Regions from separate parts of the Alcanivorax sp. VBW004 genome, predicted to be linked through region 2. Evidence: predicted binding sites of a transcription regulator. Region 2 holds the regulator's gene; each other region holds the start of a gene.
The links. The regulator PhoB, encoded in region 2, activates phosphate uptake and scavenging genes when phosphate is short. The targets are predictions, from matches to a motif close to TGTCATANNNNTGTCANA.
Positions count from the first base shown of each region.

Region 1: the regulator PhoB is predicted to act here: its motif matches at 1,421-1,438, upstream of F1529_RS02625 (choice-of-anchor I family protein).
Region 3: the regulator PhoB is predicted to act here: its motif matches at 4,273-4,290, upstream of ppk1 (polyphosphate kinase 1).

Region 1 is NZ_WNHC01000001.1:562,994-569,604, forward strand. It holds gene F1529_RS02620 (NAD(P)/FAD-dependent oxidoreductase) at 1-1,310, shown strand, start outside; gene F1529_RS02625 (choice-of-anchor I family protein) at 1,523-3,427, shown strand; gene F1529_RS02630 (DUF1244 domain-containing protein) at 3,530-3,856, opposite strand; gene F1529_RS02635 (ABC-F family ATPase) at 4,072-5,661, opposite strand; gene F1529_RS02640 (hypothetical protein) at 5,862-6,611, shown strand, end outside.
Region 2 is NZ_WNHC01000001.1:291,970-298,580, reverse strand. It holds gene F1529_RS01415 (hypothetical protein) at 3-392, opposite strand; gene F1529_RS01410 (hypothetical protein) at 395-772, opposite strand; gene F1529_RS01405 (NAD(P)/FAD-dependent oxidoreductase) at 851-1,999, opposite strand; gene rd (rubredoxin) at 2,049-2,213, opposite strand; gene F1529_RS01395 (chorismate lyase) at 2,453-3,010, shown strand; gene ubiA (4-hydroxybenzoate octaprenyltransferase) at 3,305-4,177, shown strand; gene phoB (phosphate regulon transcriptional regulator PhoB) at 4,494-5,198, shown strand; gene phoR (phosphate regulon sensor histidine kinase PhoR) at 5,293-6,603, shown strand.
Region 3 is NZ_WNHC01000001.1:1,394,039-1,400,649, reverse strand. It holds gene greB (transcription elongation factor GreB) at 1-104, opposite strand, end outside; gene F1529_RS06385 (VOC family protein) at 108-530, opposite strand; gene hemB (porphobilinogen synthase) at 626-1,630, shown strand; gene F1529_RS17690 (hypothetical protein) at 1,769-1,897, shown strand; gene F1529_RS06375 (TonB-dependent siderophore receptor) at 1,964-4,096, opposite strand; gene ppk1 (polyphosphate kinase 1) at 4,344-6,458, shown strand; gene ppx (exopolyphosphatase) at 6,529-6,611, opposite strand, start outside.

The DNA of each region.
Region 1 (6,611 bases), 270 kb from region 2:
ACCCGGGCGCAGCCTGTGATATTCCTTCCAATCTGTATTCCTATTCGTTTGCGCCCAATCCCAACTGGTCGCGCAGCTTCTCGGGCAGTGAGGAAATTCTCGGTTATATCCATCACCTGGTGGCCGAGTTCAAACTGGAATCACACATCCGTTTCGAGAAAAACGTGGAAGACCTGTCCTTCGATGAAAAGAAGGGCGTCTGGACCGCGACCACCGATAAAGGCGAAAAGTTTGCCGGCCGTGCTGCGGTGATGGCCCAGGGGCCGCTGTCCAATTGTAGCTTCCCGGCGATTACGGGCATCGAAGATTTCCAGGGCCACAAGATTCACAGTGCCCGCTGGGATCACGATTACGATTTCGCGGACAAGAAAGTGGCGGTCATCGGCACCGGCGCCAGTGGCATCCAGATCATCCCCGAGCTGGTGAAACAGGCGAAACATGTAAAAGTGTTCCAGCGCACCCCGGGCTGGGTCATGCCGCGCCCGGATTTTGCCACGCCGCAGTGGAACAAGAAGCTGTTCGAAAAACTGCCGGCCAGCCAGCAAGCCATGCGCAACCTGCTCTACTGGACGCATGAGAGTATGGCGTTGGCCGTTATCTGGAACTCGCCACTGACCCGCGTGGCCGAACGCGTAGCGCGTTTGCATTTGCGCCGGCAAGTGAAAGATCGCTGGCTGCGTCGTCAGCTGACGCCGGACTTCACCATCGGCTGCAAGCGGGTGCTGGTATCCAACGATTACTACCCGGCGCTGCAGAAGGATAACGCCAAGCTGATTACCTGGCCGATTGCCCGGATCAGTGAAAAGGGCATCCGTACCGTGGAAGGCATTGAGCATCAGGTGGATTGTATTGTTTTCGCTACCGGTTTCGATGTCAGCCATTCGGGGACGCCTTTCCCGGTGAAGGGGCGAAAGGGGCGCGTCCTGGGCGACGAATGGCAAGGCGGTGCTCAAGCCTATAAGAGTATCAATGTGTCGGGCTATCCGAACCTCTACATGACCTTTGGCCCCAACTCCGGCCCGGGCCATAATTCTGCGCTGGTGTATATGGAATCCCAGCTCGATTACGCCGTGAAAGGGGTGCAGAAAATTCTTCAGGAAGACCTGAAGGTGCTGGATGTGAAAGAGAGCGTTCAGCGTAAGCACAACAAGGCCATGCAGAAACGGTTGGCGAAAACCAACTGGAATTCCGGCTGCAAGAGCTGGTATCTCACCGAAGACGGTTTCAACGCCACCATGTACCCCGGGTTCGCCACCCAGTACGCGGCGCAGATGGCCGACTTCGAGGAGAACGATTACGAAACCGCCTGATGTGAATCAGTCTGGTTTCATCCGGTGAACGCGGCCCTGCCTGGCAGGTGCCGCGTTTTTTTATGGTTTTCATCGCGCAATGCCAGGTCGCCCGTGGTGATCTGCAGGCCTGTCATTTGGTAGTCATTTCTCTGTCGTGCTGGATTCATCCTCGTCCTGTAAAACCCTGTGAGCAATCCGTTTGGGGAACATACACATAACAGGGGAAACCGATGAAGCATTTGTATCTGGGGGCCAGCGTGATTCTGGCCGCGACGCTGAGTGCCTGTGGTGGCGACAGCAATGAGTCTGATGCCGCTGTTGATGAAGCGGTGCGCACACCGGACAGCATCCGGTTGTCCTATGTGAGCCGTTATTCCACGGGCAGCTTTGATGCTTCCGCCGCCGAGATCCCGGCCTATGATGCGGCCAGCCAGCGCCTGTTTGTGGTGAATGCGGAGCAGGGGGAGCTGGATGTACTGGACCTGAGTGACCCTGAGAATCCGGTCAAGATCGATGCGATCAGTGCCGCAGGGATTGCGGTGGGCGCGGAAGTGAACAGCGTCGCTGCCAGCCATGGCCTGGTAGCGGTGGCCATTGAGGCCGACCCGAAAACGGATAACGGTTTTGTCGCGCTGTATCAGGCCAGTGACCTGACTCTGTTGGGGAGTGAGGAAGTGGGCGCCCAGCCAGACATGGTGGCGTTTACCCCGGACGGAACCCGCGTGCTCACCGCCAATGAGGGCGAGCCCAGCGATGATTACCAGACGGATCCGGACGGTTCCATCAGCATTGTGGATTTCAGTGACCCGGCCAACCCGGTGGTGAGCACGGCGGATTTCACTGACTACAACGGTGAAGAAGATGCCCTGCGTAGTCAGGGGGTACGAATTTATGGGCCAGACGCCTCTGCATCCCAGGATCTGGAGCCGGAATATATTGCGGTCTCCGCTGATGGCGCGACCGCCTGGGTCACCCTGCAAGAAAACAATGCACTGGCTATCATTGATATCGCTACCGCTTCAGTGACTGACATCGTTACCCTCGGTGAGACGGATCGTAGCATCGCTGGTAATGGAATCGATGCCAGCGATGACGATGAAGTTATCGACATCAAGACCTTTGCCGGGGTGGTAGGGCTGTATCTGCCAGACTCGATTCATGGCTATACCGTTAACGGCAAGACCTACCTGGTGACTGCCAACGAAGGTGATGCCCGCGCCTGGGGCGAGGACAATGATGCCTACTGGGGTGAAGAGGCGGATGAAGATGCGGTACCGCCGGTAGCCTGTATGCCGGATGCCAGCCAGGGTTTTGTTGAAGAGTTTCGGGTGAAACATCTGGTGCACAACAGTGGTTTTGCGCGCCGCTGTGGTGATGACCTGCCACCTCAGCTGAGCGAGCTTGCCGACGGTGCCTTGCTGGACCCGGCGATTTTCGGTTACTGCGGCGCTGAAGCGGGCGATTCCGGTGATTGCCGGGAAGATGACGTTCTCGGCCGGCTGAACATCACCTGGACGTTGGGGTATAAAACCAACGCGGATGGCTCCCCGAAAATGTACGACGATGCCGGCGCAGAAGATGCGGTTGCCGGTGATCGCATCATGTATGACACGCTATATAGCTACGGTGGCCGTTCCTTCTCCATCCGCGATGAAAGTGGTGATCTGGTGTTTGATAGCGGTGACGCCATCGAGCAGTTCCTGGCCAGCGACGACTGCAAGCTGGGCTCCGACCGTTCAATCGATTGTGCCGACTACTTCAACACCGGCCACGATGAAGGCGATGCCATGGACAGCCGCAGTGATGCCAAGGGGCCGGAACCGGAAGGCCTGACCATCGGCCAGATTGGCGACAAGCATTTCCTGTTCCTGGGGCTGGAACGCATGGGCGGGGTGCTGGTGTATGACATTACCGACCCGCTGGCGCCGGTCTACCAGGATTACCTGAACAGCCGCGAAACCTGGGATGTGGACCCGGATGCGGGCAACCTGGAAGGGTATGGCGACCTGGGGCCGGAAGGGTTGGTGTTCATTCCGGCAGCGGATTCAGCCAACGGCAAGGCGTTGCTGGTAGTGGGGAACGAAGTGAGTGGTTCTACCGCCATCTATGAAGTGCAGAGTGTCTTCAACGAATAATCTGCAGCAATAAAATCGCAAAGAATAAAGGCGGCCTCTGTGGGCCGCCTTTTTGCGTCATTGCTGCTCTACTGTGGGAGCCACAGGCAATCGGGCTGAGTATTATTCAGCGGTTCCCTGGTCTTTACGGGCTGCCTGTCTGGCCTCAAAGGCCGCCAGCTGTGCTTCGCTGGCAGGCTTCTGGTACAGCGATTTCCATTCCGCGAAGGGCATGCCGTAGACGTATTCCCGTGCGCCGTCATAATCCAGTTCCACGCCTTGCTCGGTGGCCGCTTCCATCAGCCACTTGGCCAGACAATTACGGCAGAAATCCGCCAGGATCATCAGGTCGATATTCTGCACATCCTTGTTTTCATCCAGATGCTGGAGCAGCCGGCGAAACGCCGCGGCTTCCATTTCTGTGCGGGTGGTCTGGTCGAGGTCGGTCATGGGGTTCTCCTTGTGCTCGTCACCAGATTCGAAGCCGCTGTAGGAGTTCCCTTCCAGGGGACGAATCCGGCGCTTGTTCATATTCGAAAGCGCTTAACGCTAGCCTGTGTGCTGAATAGCAATGGGCCTTTTAAATCACTTGTCGGCGAGGATCGCGCTGCGCGCGATTCGTCCCCTGGAAGGGAACTCCTACAGACCCCGCCTACGCATTAGTTTCAGGCGTCAGCCTCAATGCTCCGCAGATAGTCGTCGTAATTCCCACTGAAGTCACGAACCCCTTCGGGGGTGATTTCCAGAATACGGGTGGCCAGCGAGCTGACGAATTCCCGGTCGTGGCTGACAAAGAACAGTGTGCCCGGGTAATTTTCCAGTGCCAGGTTCAGCGCTTCAATGGATTCCATGTCCAGGTGGTTGGTGGGCTCATCCAGCAACAATACATTGGGCTGTGTCAGCGTCAGTTTGCCGAACAGCATGCGCCCCTGCTCACCACCGGAAATCACCTTCACGGATTTCAGCACTTCGTCGTTGGAAAACAACATGCGGCCCAAGGCTGCGCGTACCGCCTGTTCACCATCGCTGGTCCATTGCGCCATCCAGTCGAACAGGATCATGTCCTGCTCAAAATCGTGGCTGTGATCCTGGGCAAAGTAACCCAGCTCCGCCGCTTCGGCCCATTTTACCGTGCCGTTATCTGCGCTGAGATCACCGGCCAGGCAGCGTAGCAAGGTGGTCTTGCCGATGCCGTTGGGGCCGATGATGGCTACCCGTTCGCCGGCTTCTACCTGCAGGTTCAGGTCCTGGAACAGGGTCAGGTCGTCGTAATGTTTGCCCAGCCCTTCCAGGGTGACGGCCTGACGATGCAGTTTCTTGGTCTGTTCGAAACGGATGTAGGGGCTGATCCGGCTGGAGGGTTTGACCTCTTCCAGCTGGATCTTGTCGATCTGCTTGGCCCGGCTGGTGGCCTGTTTGGCCTTGGAGGCGTTGGCCGAGAAGCGGCTGACAAAGCTCTGCAGGTCAGCGATTTCCTTTTTCTTCTTGGCGTTGTCCGCATACAGACGGTCACGGGCCGCAGTGGCGGCAGTCATGTACTCGTCGTAGTTGCCCGGGAACAGGCGTAGCTCACCGTAATCCAGATCCGCCATGTGAGTGCACACGCTGTTCAAGAAGTGACGGTCGTGGGAAATGATGATCATGGTGCTGGAGCGTGCCACCAGAATATCTTCCAGCCAGCGGATGGTGTGGATATCCAGATGGTTGGTGGGCTCATCCAGCAGCAGCACGTCCGGATCGGAGAACAGGGCCTGGGCGAGCAGTACGCGCAGTTTCCAGCCGGGGGCCACGGCGGTCATCGGGCCGGCGTGTTGTTCTTCGGGAATGCCCAGCCCCAGCAGCAGGTCGCCGGCACGGGCTTCGGCGGTGTAGCCGTCCATTTCCGCGAACTGCATTTCCAGCTCGGCCACGCGCATGCCGTCTTCTTCGCTCATTTCCGGCAGGCTGTAGATCCGGTCGCGTTCGGCCTTCACTGTGGCCAGTTCGCTATGCCCCATGATCACGGTGTCCAGTACCGTGTGTTCCTCGAAGGCAAACTGGTCCTGGCGCAGCTTGCCGAGGCGATCATTGGAATCCAGCATGACCTGACCATTGCTGGGCTGCAGCTCGCCGCCGAGGATTTTCATGAAGGTGGATTTGCCGCAGCCGTTGGCGCCGATCAGGCCGTAACGGTTGCCATTGCCGAATTTGACGGAGACGTTTTCAAACAGCGGCTTGGCGCCGAACTGCATGGTGATGTTCGCAGTAGAAATCAAAAGACTGTCCTGTAACGAGAGGGCGGCCGGGGGCGCGCCATCGCCGGCTGCGGGGGTTATCAGCAGGCGGCGGGAAGAAAGAGGCGGCATTGTACCGGCTTGCCGGGCAAAAGGCAGTCCCGCCCGGCGGTCCGTCCGGGGTTGAAAAATTGGGCAAAAAGGCGCGTATTAGAACGGAGAGGCAAGACAGAGAGGGGATTATGAAAACAAAAACGACCCTGGCGGGGATGGCGACCATCGTGATGGCGGCGCTTTTCAGTGCGGGCTGTAGCAACAATGCCAGCCATGATTACCTCGAGCAGCAGGTTCAGCGGACCTTGCAGGATAACAACCTGGGGGTTTGGCAGGTTGAATCGCTGGCTCTGGAGGAGGAGCAGCAAAAGCGCACGGACAAGGATAACCCGACCACGACCTATCAGTTCAGCGTTGCCCTCGTACTGCAGGAAGATTTGCAGCTGGTCCGCTATGCCGACGCGGACGCCCGTGAACTGGTGGTGACGCCGGGCCCTCGGGCGGGTGAGCAGGTGACGTTGCCTGCGGTGGCGCGGGTAGAGGGGCCGCTGGGGGAGGCGTCCTCACGGGCGCATGTGAGCCTGCCGCTCACGGATCTGCCGCCGGGCCTGCCGGCATCGTTGCTGCGCGACCGTTTTGCGGACTGGCAGCAGATCAGCGTGGGCAGTGACTCCTATCAGGCCATGCTGGAGCGTCTGCGTCGCCAGTTGCTCGACGAGCAGAGAGCCCTCACCGACACCGCCGACCGGTTGCGACGCGGGCGGATGCAGCTGGAGGCCAAGGATGAGGAGCTGAAGGCGCTGGAAGAGGACAGCGTCGGCCAGTCCAGCGGTATGGGGGAGCCCATGGAGCGGCTCAGTGGTGACGTGCAGGCCTTGATGTCCCAAGTGGAGCAGCTTCAAGTGGAGAAGTACACCCGGGAAGATACCGTTAAAAAG
Region 2 (6,611 bases):
CACTACTGTTCCAGCGGCTGTCCCATGTCACCCAGGAGAGTGAATTCTTCCGGTGTACCGGTTACCACCTTGCCATCACTGAAGAACCGGGCGGCCACAACCGGGATGCCGGCGGCCTGCTCGGCCTGGACTATGATCACGTAGCCCGAGGCAGCCTCGTTGCTGCCGCGGAATACCGCATACTGGGGGACCTGAATATCCAGTGGCTGGCCAATAATCAAACCGTCTTCCTTGAACAGGAACACCGCATCGCCCGCACTGACATCCGCCTCGGTCGCAGCCCGACCGGAGACAAAACCATAGGTATCCAGCGGTGGCAGGGAAAGCACGTCCCCTGCCTGGGCCACAGCAGCCACCGCCAGCAACGCAAGGCCAGACAACAGATGCTTCATGGTTATTTCTTGCCGCCGGGCATGATGAATTTCATCAAGGTCATGAACCACATAAGCTGGCCCGGGTCGCCTTCGATCTTGATATCACCGGCCTGCATGCCTTCCATAAAGGCCATCTGGTTCTTGCCCGCCACCTGCAGGGTGCGGAACGCGTAACCAGCATCCTTGAAGTTCAGGGTTACCGTAGGCTCACTGTGAATGCCGGCCTTGGATACCACCTTGCCGGGCATAAAGTGAAAGCTGCGCGCCGGCTTGCCCGCAAACGTCCGCCACTGCATCACCACATTGCGGTTCTCCAGTTGCTTTTGGAAGCCAGCGTTTCGCGACGCCAGCCAGCGCAGCCGCCAACCAAGCACCAGCAATACCAGTGAAAATTTCATGGACCGTCCTTAATCAAATCAGCAACACGCCACATGCTACACGCACCACCGGTGTGATGCGTGAAGCGTGTTGCGTCCCTACGGCATGACTGCCGGCAGTTCCTTGTTGAGTTTCATTTTCTCTTTCACCGCTTCACCGGTAAGGGCATAACCCAGCAGGCTGCCGTCCTTGCCGCGGAACAGTGCCTGCACGGTATTGCCATCCGCTTGCACTTCCCAGTCGCCTTCGCTGCCTTCCGCAGCAGGGCAGACCACCACCGGGCACGCCGGGGTCTTGATGGTCACCGGCATCACGCCGTAGCTGACTTCGGTGGTATCGCCGGCCAGGGTTTTCGCCAGGGCACGGGCAGAGGCCATCAGCGGCAGGACGTAGGGCAGCACATGGCCCTGCACTTCCGCGCAGTCACCCAGCGCATAAATGTCGTCCGCACTGGTACGCAGGGTCTTGTCGGTCAGGATGCCGCGATTGGTGTCCAGGCCGGCTTCCTTGGCCATGCTGATACGCGGGCGCAGGCCAATGGCCGAAAGCACCACGTCGGATTCCAGTTTGCTGCCGTCGGACAGCTCGGTGACCAGTTGGCCGTTGTCGCCGTGATGTACCGCCTTGGCCAGCGGGCCAAAATGGAACTGCACCCCCAGATCCGCCAGGCCACGGCCCACGGCTTCGGAAGCCTGCTCCGGCAACAACAGCGGCAGGCAACGGCCCATGGGCTCGACCAGGGATACCTGGAAACCACCGTTGGACAGGTCATTGGCGAATTCACAGCCGATCAGGCCGCCACCGAGGATGGTCACGGTTTTCTTGCCGTCCACCGCCGCGCGGAATTTGCCGTAGTCCATCAAATCATTGACCGAGAACACCTCACCCACCGCGTCGCCTTCCAGCGGCGGGGTCCAGGTGTCGGCGCCCAGTGCCAGTACCAGCTTGCTGTAGTCCAGGTGGTCATCAGGCAGCAGCACGCGCTTGTTGGCGGCATCAATGCCGGCCACATGCACGCCGGCGCGCACGTCTACATTGAATTGCTCGGCCACTTTTTCCGGGGTGGCCATGCACAGGTCATCGGCGGTTTTTTCCTTGGTGAAACCGGCAGACAGCATGGGCTTGGAGTAGTTGCGGCCGTCGTCAGCGGTGAGCATGACGATAGGCGTTTCCTTGTCCAGCTTGCGGAATTCCTTGACGGTGTTGAAGCCGGCCAGGCCGGTACCGATGATGACAATAGGGTGCATGAGCAATCCTTAACGATTAATGGACGGGCGATGTGACTGACGCAGTGGCCTAGATTTCCACCATCTCGAAGTCTTCCTTGCCCACGCCGCAATCGGGACAGACCCAATCTTCCGGCACGTCGTCCCAGGCGGTACCCGGTTCGATACCCTCGTCGGGCAGACCTTCGGCTTCGTCATAGATGAAACCGCACACTACACATTCCCACTTCTTCATCGTGAACCTCATCGGTAAAAGTGAGCACTTGCTCACTACGCTACATACAGGGTGTATCTCGGGGGGCGTTAACCTATCGGCGTGCGGCGCAAAAATCAATGACAGCGGGCACTGTCATATTAGGACGCGAGGGCGCCATTTCTCTTGCCCCCCGGGGCATTTGGCGACCGCTTGCTCTGTCGCAGGACATGGGCCATAGTCCTGCCGCCCGCGAAAGTACGCGATATCCTGAGAGAGCCATGCTGCCTGCCGCCCTGCATCCTGACAGCCTTTGGCGCCCGCTGGAACAGCTGGTGCTGCCCCCGGTTATTCGTGACTGGATGGCCGACCCGGACTCCCTGACCCGGCGCCTCAAGCGTCACGGCCACTTCAGTGTGGTGCCCGGCCTGCATGCCATCGCCTTTCCGCGGGCCGACGAACGGCAGCTGCTGGCGCTGCCTGTGCGCCGCGCCGCCCTGATCCGCGAAGTCACCCTGCATCTGGACGGTACTCCGGTGGTGGCGGCCCGCAGCGTGCTGCCACTGACCAGCCTGGCCGGCGCCAACCGTTCCCTCGGCCACATGGGCAGCCGCTCCCTGGGCCTGGAGTTATATAACCGCCCGGTATGCCAGCGGGATCAGGTGTGGGCACGGCTGGCCTCACCGGGCCAGAACCACCCGGTGTGCTGGGGCCGGCAGTCGCGCTTTATCAAACGTGGCGCGCCCCTGCTGGTGGCGGAGTATTTTCTGCCGGCGCTGTGGGAGAAGGTGGAGGCAGAGGGGCTGCAAGGCGCAAACTCCAGGCAACTGCACGTCTAAAATCCCCCTGTAGGAGCACCACTTGAGGTGCGAACCGAGCGCCAGCGAGGAAATGGCGTCGCAACCGCTCCCATCCCTTTCCCGAAAGAGCTGTCGAGCCCTGACATTCCTGATCGGCCTTCGGCCGATGCCGCGTTCACACGCGGTTCGCACCTCAAGTGGTGCTCCTACAGGAGGGGGATACCAGGCACCGGTGCGTGACTGCAAAACGGTTGGCAACAACCGCGATTCGCGCCTTGAAACTTTCCACTTTCAACTTGAAACTTACCCCCTGCCCTGACAATCGGATGTCCCATGTTTGCCTTTGTTGAACAACGTTACCCCGCCCTGTGGCCCTATATTCAACTGATGCGCCTGGATCGCCCCATCGGCACGCTGTTGTTGCTCTGGCCCACCCTGTGGGCGGTGTGGATTGCCGGGGCCGGCACCCCCAGCCTGACCGTGATTGTGGTGTTCTTCCTGGGTGTGGTGATCATGCGGGCGGCGGGCTGCGTGATTAACGATTTTGCCGACCGGGATTTCGATGGCGATGTGGAACGCACCCAGGGGCGCCCGCTGGCCACCGGCGCACTGAGCGCCAAGCAGGCGCTGGCGCTGTTCTGTGGACTCGGGCTGCTGGCCTTTGGACTGGTGCTGTTTCTCAACGAATTGACGTTCTGGCTCTCCTTCGGCGGGCTGGGCCTCGCCGTGCTGTACCCCTTCACCAAGCGCTTCACCTTTATGCCCCAGCTGTTCCTGGGCGCGGCCTTTAGCTGGGCGATCCCCATGGCCTTTGCCGCTGAAACCGGCGAGGTGCCGGAAATCGCCTGGCTGCTGTACGTGGCCAATGTGCTGTGGACCGTGGCCTACGACACCGAGTACGCCATGTGCGACCGTGAAGACGACCTGAAGCTGGGCATCAAGAGCACCGCCATCCTGTTCGGCGATGCGGACCGTTTGATGATCGGCCTGCTGCAGGCCCTCACCCTGCTGGCACTGATCATGGTCGGTCAGCGGCTGGACTTCAGCTGGCCCTGGTACGCCGGGCTGGTCGGCATGGCCCTGAGCTTTGCCTACCAGCACAGCCTGATCCGCTACCGCGAACGCTGGCCCAGCTTCCACGCCTTCCTGAACAACCACTGGGCCGGGGCCTGCGTGTTTATCGGCCTGTATTTTCAGTATTTTTAAGAGACGCAACACACTGCACGCACCACGCAACAACACGAATTACCCCTGCAGGGAACGGGAAACCGCATCACTTCGCGCCGAGGCGTTTCATCTGCGGCCTTCGGCCGAGCCATGCCGGACACCGTAGAAACCGCCTTCCATGGCTCGCGGCCCGCCACGTTTCTGCCCTTTCGTACAAACCCAGATCCGCGTTGGCGCATGTTGCTTGTTGCATGCTGCGCCTCTATCTGTCATACGGATGTCATAAAAAGGCAATCTAATAGGGCAACATTCCGGGTAGCGCATGCGCGCCCATGACAGGCAAGGAAGGTAAGCCATGTCCCGTAACCGCATTTTGATTGTTGATGACGAGCCCGCCATCCGTGAGATGGTTGCCGTCGCCCTTGAGCTGGCTGATTTCGATGTGCTGGAAGCAGAAAACGCCCAGCGCGGCCATGAAATCATCGTGGATGAACGCCCGGATCTGGTGCTTCTGGACTGGATGCTGCCATCCGTCACCGGCATCGAACTGGCTCGCCGCCTGAAGCGTGATGAAACCACCAACGAGGTGCCAATCATCATGCTCACCGCAAAAAGCGAGGAAGATAACAAGATTCAGGGGCTGGACGTGGGGGCCGATGATTACATCACCAAGCCCTTCTCCACCCGCGAACTTATCTCTCGCATCAAGGCGGTGCTGCGTCGCGCGTCCAGTGTGGCAGCGGAAAAGGCCATTGAAGTGGAAGGGTTGTGTCTGGACCCGGTCAGCCACCGCATCAGCGCGGACGATTACCCCGTGGACATGGGCCCCACCGAATACCGGTTACTCGAGTTCTTCATGAGTCACCAGGAGCGCGCCTATTCCCGTACCCAACTGCTGGACCAGGTGTGGGGCGCCAACGTGTACGTGGAAGACCGCACCATCGACGTGCACATCCGCCGGCTGCGTAAAGCCCTGGCGCCGTTCGACTATGACCGCTTTATCCAGACCGTACGCGGCACCGGCTACCGCTTTTCAGTAAAATCCGCAAAAGCCGGCTGAGACAGCAGCCACGCAGCTGCTTATACTGGAGGCCCATTGTCGGGCCCTCGCCCGGCAACCTGCGAACCCGGTAACGAATCGCGGTGACTGACGCATGAAAGCCAGCCTGGCCAAGGAAGTAAATCGCATTGCCGGCCTGATTTTTCTGGCCGCCCTTGCCGCTCTGGCGGTAGGGCACATCTGGCCGCTGCTGGCAGGGCTGGTGGGGTATATTTTCTGGAGCACCCGCCAACTGTTCGCCCTGTACAGCTGGCTGGTTCGCGATGATCACACCGAACCCCCGGACAGCATCGGCCTGTGGGGCGAGTTTTATACCCGCCTTGAGCATTTATTCCAGAAGGAACGCCGCGCCCAGGAAAACCTGCAGGGCATTATTCATCGTGCCCAGCAATCGGTGAATGCCCTGGACGACGTGGTCATCCTGATCGACCAACACGGTTACCTGGAATACTGGAACCATGCTGCGGAACGCGCCATGGGGTTCAATGCCGGCCAGGATCTGGGGCAACCGCTCACCAACCTGATTCGCCACCCCCGCTTCACCGAGTACCTGACCAAGAGCGAGTTTGACGAAGCGCTGGAAATTCCCTCGCCGGTGGACGACAACCGCATCCTCCAGTTCCGCGTCACCGAGTTTGGTGTCGGCGAACAACTCTTGATCGCCCGTGACGTGACCCGCCTGCACCACCTGGAGCAGATGCGCAAAGACTTCGTCGCCAACGTCAGCCATGAGCTGAAAACCCCGCTCACCGTGCTCAAGGGCTACCTGGAAACCCTGCTCGATACCATCCCCGATGAGCAGGCACGCCTGCGCCGGGCGCTGGTGCAGATGGACAACCAGTCCAACCGCATGGAAGCCCTGGTCGCCGACCTGTTGCTGCTGGCCCGACTGGAAGGCACCGAAGCCGACAGCGTGCGGCAAGCCGTACCGGTACACGGCATGCTTAACCGCATGAAAGACAATGCGCTGGCCATCAGCAGCGACAAACACCACCGGATTGAACTGGATGTCCCCCTGGACGCCCGGCTGATCGCCAATCCCGCTGAACTGGAAAGCGCCTTCGGCAACCTGATTACCAACGCGGTGAAATACACTCCGGCCGAAGGCACCATCCACATCCGCTGGTGGCAGGATGCCCACGGCGCGCACCTGTCCGTCACCGACGACGGCATCGGGATCGACCCGGCCCATATCCCCCGGCTGACCGAACGTTTTTATCGACCGGACAACAGCCGCGTCACCCAGACCGGCGGCACCGGTTTGGGGCTGGCCATCGTCAAACACGTGATGATCCGCCATAACGGCCGCCTGGAAATCACCAGCGAGCTTAGCAAGGGCAGCACCTTCACCTGCCATTTCCCGGCGGACCGGCTGGTAAGCAAGCCTACAGCGGTGGCGGGCTGAGCGCGCCC
Region 3 (6,611 bases), 1.1 Mb from region 2:
CGCTTTTCCTTCCACAGGTACTGCAGCTCATCGTTGAGCTTATGGTAGCCCTCGACGGTGATGTACTTGGAGGCGGGAGTGCCCTTTGGTCGCCAGCGGCCCATGGGTTATACCTCGAAGATCCGGTGCAGCTCGCGCAGCCCCTTGAACTCCAGCGTGTTACCCGTGGGGTCCTGAACGAAAAAAGTGCCCTGCTCTGCCGGCTGCCCCACAAACCGTTCGCGAGGTTTAAGCAGAAACGGCCAGTCGTGCTCGTAAATCCGCTCCACCAGTTGCTCCCAGGTAGCAAAATCCAGCACCACGCCAAAATGCGGCATGGGCACCGGATGGCCATCCACCTCACTGTAGCCCTGTATCGGCGTCAGATTATCGCCCTTATGCAGGGAAAGCTGATGGCCATGCAGGTCAATATCGATCCAGTTGGCCGCATCACGGCCACGGCGACCCCCAATGACACCACAGTAAAAATCGGCTGCCTCTTCCAGGTCGCTTACCAAAAAGGCCAGATGAAAGGCCGGTTGTTTTTCCATCGTCTACCGCTCTTGCTAAACTCTCGTCATTCAGTCTGATGCAGACTTACTGCAGCACCTGCACCGGGCCCCATGTTACTAGAGGATTCCTCCCCATGTCTGTCTCCCGCGCACCCTGGCCCGCCACTCGTATGCGCCGCATGCGCCGCGATGACTTCTCCCGTCGGCTGATGCGCGAGCACACTCTCACCGTGGACGACCTGATCTACCCGGTCTTTGTGCTGGAAGGCAGCAACCAGACCGAAGCCGTACCGTCCATGCCCGGTGTGGAACGCAAGAGTATCGATTTGCTGGTGGAAGAAGCCCGCGAACTGGCCGAGCTGGGCGTCCCCGCCATGGCCCTGTTCCCGGTCACCCCGGCCGACGTGAAAACCCTGGACGGCCGCGAAGCCTGGAATCCGGATGGGTTGGCCCAGCGTGCCGTGCGCGCCATCAAGGCGGCCGTGCCGGAAATGGGTGTTATCACCGATGGCGCGCTGGACCCGTTCACCACCCATGGTCAGGACGGCATCATCGATGACAACAGCTATGTGCTCAACGATGTCACCGTGGATGCGCTGGTCAAACAGGCCCTGTCCCATGCCGATGCGGGCGCTGACATGGTTGCCCCCTCGGACATGATGGACGGTCGCATCGGCGCTATCCGGGAAGCGCTGGAAAATCACGGTCATATCCACACCCGCATCATGGCCTACTCCGCCAAGTACGCCAGCGCCTACTACGGTCCTTTCCGCGATGCGGTGGGTTCCGCAGGCAACCTGGGCAAGGCGGACAAGACCACCTACCAGATGGACCCGGCCAACTCCGACGAGGCCCTGCACGAAATAGCCCTGGACCTGGCGGAAGGTGCCGACGTGGTGATGGTAAAACCGGGCATGCCCTACCTGGATGTGGTGCGCCGGGTAAAAGACGAATTCAAGGTGCCGGTGTACGCCTACCAGGTGAGTGGCGAGTACGCCATGCACATGGCCGCCTTCCAGAACGGCTGGCTGGACCAGGACAAGGTGATGATGGAATCCCTGCTGGCCTTCAAGCGAGCCGGGGCCGATGGCATCCTTACCTATTTCGCCAAGGCCGCTGCCATCAAACTGAAAGGCTGAGCCTGCTCATAAACTGACCAACCGGGCAGGCACCCTTGGCCTGCCCGGCCAATGCCATTTTCTTCCGTGCCGCTACACTCCTCGCGCTTTTGCTGATTCTGTTCTTATATTGGGTCTCTGGCCCGAGGAGTAACTATTATGCGTACCCTGATGCTGGTACTGGGTCTTGCTGTGTCTGCCATGGCCATCGCCGATGCCCGTGCACCCACTGCGGAAGAAATGGAACAACTGGATATCGTGCAGCAATCCTGGATTTTTCAGGGCTAAAAAAAGCCGATAAGCAGACATAAAAAAACCGGCGAAAGCGCCGGTTTTTTTATGTTCACGCTCTGATCAGAAGCGGTAGCGAGCATCAGCGGTAACACTACGGGTTTCACCATAACCGCAATCAAACACGGTGGGGCCCAGCTGGCCGCGACACCAGGAAACGTATTCCTTGTCAGTCAGGTTGCGCACGTTAAGGCTGAAATCCCAATCGTTGACAGCGTAACCAAGCATCGCGTCGTAAAGAGTGACAGAGGGCACCTTCGGATTCGCACCAACACCATCCGTTGACCCCACATAGTCAAAGCCCACATTGTCACCGACATAACGCACACCGGCACCAAAGCGCAGACCATTTTCCAGTTCGTACTTGCCCCAGGCAGACGCCAGGCGGTCGGCAAGGTACGGCAGGCGCTCACCAGATTGATCATCCACCACACGCTGGTCGGTGTAACTGGCCAGCAGCTCAAGGTTCCCCAGGCGCTTCTTCACTTCCATTTCCCAACCCTCGGATTTAGCGCCGACCTGATCAACGGTGTTGGGGCTGCTTCCCTGTACCACACGGTTGGTTTCTTCAATATAGAAATAGGCTGCAGTAACAGAAAGGTCACCCGAATCGTTGAGGTATTTGAAACCGGCCTCTTGCTGCTCGCCAGTAGTGGCTTCCAACCCGGACTGCGTATTCGTATTCACACCAAGATTCGGCACAAAGGCTTCGGAATAACTCACATAGGGAGAGAGGCCGAAATCGAACTGGTACATCAAGCCAAGACGACCGGTGGTTTCACTGTCATCGCTTTCAGTATTGTTGCCATTAACCACGTAGACCTTGTTGGTAGATTCGTCGTGGCGCAAAGCACCGGATACCACCACATTACCAATCTCCATATGGTCAATCAGGTACACGCCGGTTTGACGAATGGCGTTGTCATTGCGGTCTTCGGGTGTCAGTGCACTATAGTCCACGTTGCCGTACACAGGATCATAAATGTTGATTGGCGAGCCCAGGGTAGATTCATAGTTACCTTCTTCCCAGAGCGCATCCTGGTAATCCACCCCAATCGCGAGATTGTGGTAAGTGCCGGCAAAACCGAAGTTGCCTTCCATGCGAGCATCAAAGTTGCTGATACTGGTTTCCCGGTCCGCCATATGGATGGTCCGATTCGTTGTCCCGTCGCTGGCAACCCCGGCCCCGATAGCCGCCCAATGTTCACGGGTTTCGGTCTCAGAACTGGAATGGCGGGCGGTCAGTGCCATGTTCCAATGGTCATTCAGGCGTTGATCTACAAACAGGGTCGCTTCATTCAGCCTGCGATCATAACGGTCCCAGCTTGGCTCACCCACAAAGGTGCTCACTGGAATATCCCCTTTGACGCCCGGTAATAGCGTCCCCTCTGCGGGCAGGAATTGGGCAGAGATCCCGCCGTTGTTTTCCTGGGTATTGATGAGCAAGGAGATGGTTGTGTTGTCAGTGGGCAGCCAGGTAAAGGAAGGCGCAAACAGGAAACCATTATCATCCACGTAATCAACCTGGGTGCCGCTCTCCCGTTTCAGCGCCACCATCCGGTACAGCAACTTGCCATCTTCTGACATGGGCCCGGTGACGTCTGCCGCCAATTGCTTTCGGTCATAGGAGCCCACCTGAGCCCAGATTTCGCCCTGCTGCTGGGCCTTTGGCAGCTTGGAGACCGTATTCACAATCCCCCCCAACTCCGCTTGCCCATACAAAACAGAAGACGGTCCTTTCAGGACTTCCACTTGCTCCAGCGCATAAATGTTCGGACGCACGCTGTTGTAGCTGCCGTACAGGGAGCGCAGCCCATCCTTGTAGAAGGAAGCGTCGAGACCACGCACTTTCACAAAGTCACCACGGGTATCAAACCCGAACGCGCCAGAATAAACGCCGGAAGAATAAACCAGGGCATCCTGAATGTTCTTGGCCCCGGTATCCTTGATGAATTCTTCATTCACTACGGTAATGGCATACGGGGTCTTCTCTACTGCCACATCCAGCTTTCCAGCCGTCGCCGTTTTTCCCTCGGTAATATAACCGTCGCCTTCCCGAACATCGGCATTCACCTCCACCGCAGGAATCACATTGGCTTCAGAGGTTTCTTCAGCCTGTACGGCCAGAGGGAACAGTGAAAGCAGGCACGCTCCCACCAGCGGCGCGCCCCAAATCGCGCGGTATTGGCAAACCATCGGCAAACTCCAAGTATAAAGCGAACAATAATGATTCGCATTATATGTACATATACCCGATCAGGGAAGAGCCTCCGCTCTCGCCCCCACCCTCGCCGATGAATAGCGTTCAACCCCGGTATTTGCGCCCACCCGGATCAGGCGTACTGTGAAGGTATTCGGAATTCTTCGCCCCCTGTCATCACCATGTCACATTAATGTCATGGAATAAGGGCCCATCTTCAAAGGTTCCGGTCAGGACGACACCATGAATTCTTTCTCCAGCGAACAGGGCGTCAACGAACAGGGCGCCGTCGACCTCAACAGCAGCGACTTCAACAACCCGGACTACTACCTGAACCGGGAACTCAGCCTGTTGCAGTTCAACCTGCGCGTCCTTGAGCAGGCCATGGACGAGAATCATCCCTTGATGGAGCGGCTGAATTTCCTGCTGATTTTTTCCAGCAACATGGATGAGTTCTTCGAAATTCGCGTGGCCGGCCTGAAGAACAAACTGGAAACGCATACCGGCCAGCCCGGCCCCGATGGCATGCTGCCCGACGAACTACTGAAAGCGATCAGTGCCATTACCCACGAAGCCGTGGACCGCCAGTACCGCATCCTCAACGACGTGCTGCTTCCCGCCCTGCGAGAAGAAGGGGTGGATTTTCTTCGCCGCGAAGACTGGACCGAAGCCCAGGTTGAATGGGTTAAAAAATATTTTCGCGAGCAAATTTATCCCGTGCTCACGCCCATCGCGCTGGACCCATCACACCCGTTCCCGCGCTTGGTCAACAAGAGCCTGAATTTCATTGTGCCCTTGGACGGCAAGGATGCCTTCGGGCGCTCCACCGGTCTGGCCATTGTGCCCGCTCCCCGCTCCTTGCCCCGCCTGATTCGTATTCCCGATGAAATCAGCGAGGGGGGCGACGATAACTTCGTGTTCCTGTCGTCCATGATCCATGCCCACGTATCCGACCTGTTCCCGGGCATGAAGGCCACCGGCTGCTACCAGTTCCGGGTAACCCGTAACGCCGATATGGAAGTGGACGAAGAAGTAGAAGACTTGGCCAGCGCCCTGAAAGGCCAGCTGCTATCACGTCGTTACGGGGATGAAGTGCGCCTGGAAGTGGCCGACAACTGCCCGCGCCACCTGATGCATTATCTGCTGGAACAGTTCGAACTCACCGAGGAAGACCTGTACGAAGTGAACGGCCCGGTGAATCTGGCGCGCATGTTTACCAGCGTCAATCGCCCGCGCCTGCACTACCCGCCCTTTACCCCCAAGCTGGCGCCGGCGGTGAAAAAAAATGAAACCATTTTTGATGCCATCGACCAGGGCGACATCCTGCTGCACCACCCCTACGAATCATTCCAGCCGGTAATCAACCTGCTGGCCGAAGCCGCGCGGGACCCGAAGGTGCTGGCCATCAAGCAGACCCTGTACCGCACCGGCACCAAGTCGGAAATTCTCGACCACCTGGAAACGGCCGCACGCAATGGCAAGGAAGTCACTGCCATCGTGGAGCTGCGTGCCCGCTTCGATGAAGAGTCCAATATCGAAGGTGCCCGGCGTCTGCAGGAAGCCGGCGCCATCGTGGTGTACGGCGTGGTGGGCTACAAGACCCACGCAAAAATGCTGTTGGTGGTGCGCCGTGACGGCGACGGCATCAAACGCTATGTGCATCTGGGCACCGGCAATTACCACACCAAGACCACCAAGCTGTACACCGATTACGGCCTGATGACCTGTGAAAAAAGCATGGGCCAGGACGTGCACAAGATCTTTCAGGAACTGACCGGCATGGGCAAGGCGGCACGGCTCAAGCAGCTGAAGCACTCACCGTTCACCCTGCACCCCTCCGTCATCGAGTGGATCGAATTTGAAACGGAACAGGCACTGGCCGGCAAACCGGCGCGCATTATTGCCAAGTTCAATTCACTGACCGAAGAAAACATCATGCAGGCCCTGTATCGGGCCAGTCAGGCGGGGGTAGAGATTGATCTGATCGTGCGCGGTATTTGTTGCCTGAAACCCGGCATCCCCGGATTGTCGGAAAACATCCGCGTACGCTCCATTATCGGTCGCTTTCTGGAGCACACCCGCATCTACCATTTCCACCATGGTGGCGACGACCTGGTGTACTGCTCCAGTGCTGACTGGATGGATCGCAATTTGTTCAACCGGGTGGAAACCTGTTTTCCGGTCAATGACCCGGTGCTCAAGGCACAGATTCTGGAACAGGGCCTGCATATCTATCTGCGAGACAACACCCGCGCCTGGGAACTGCAATCGGATGGCCGATACCAGCGAGCCCAACCGCAAGAGGGCGAGGCCAGTTTCATTGCCCAACAGAGCCTGCTGGATACGCTGGGGGGATAAGGGCAGCTTCTAGCTTTCAAGAGGGCGCCCCGCCCGAAGCGGGACACCCTCTTGAATAGCTGTTTTATTCTCACGCCAATACAAGCTGGTAGCCTGCCGCCTGGAAGTAGTCGTGCTCCTGCTCCAGGTCCGCCTGGGTGAGCGGGTGCTCCT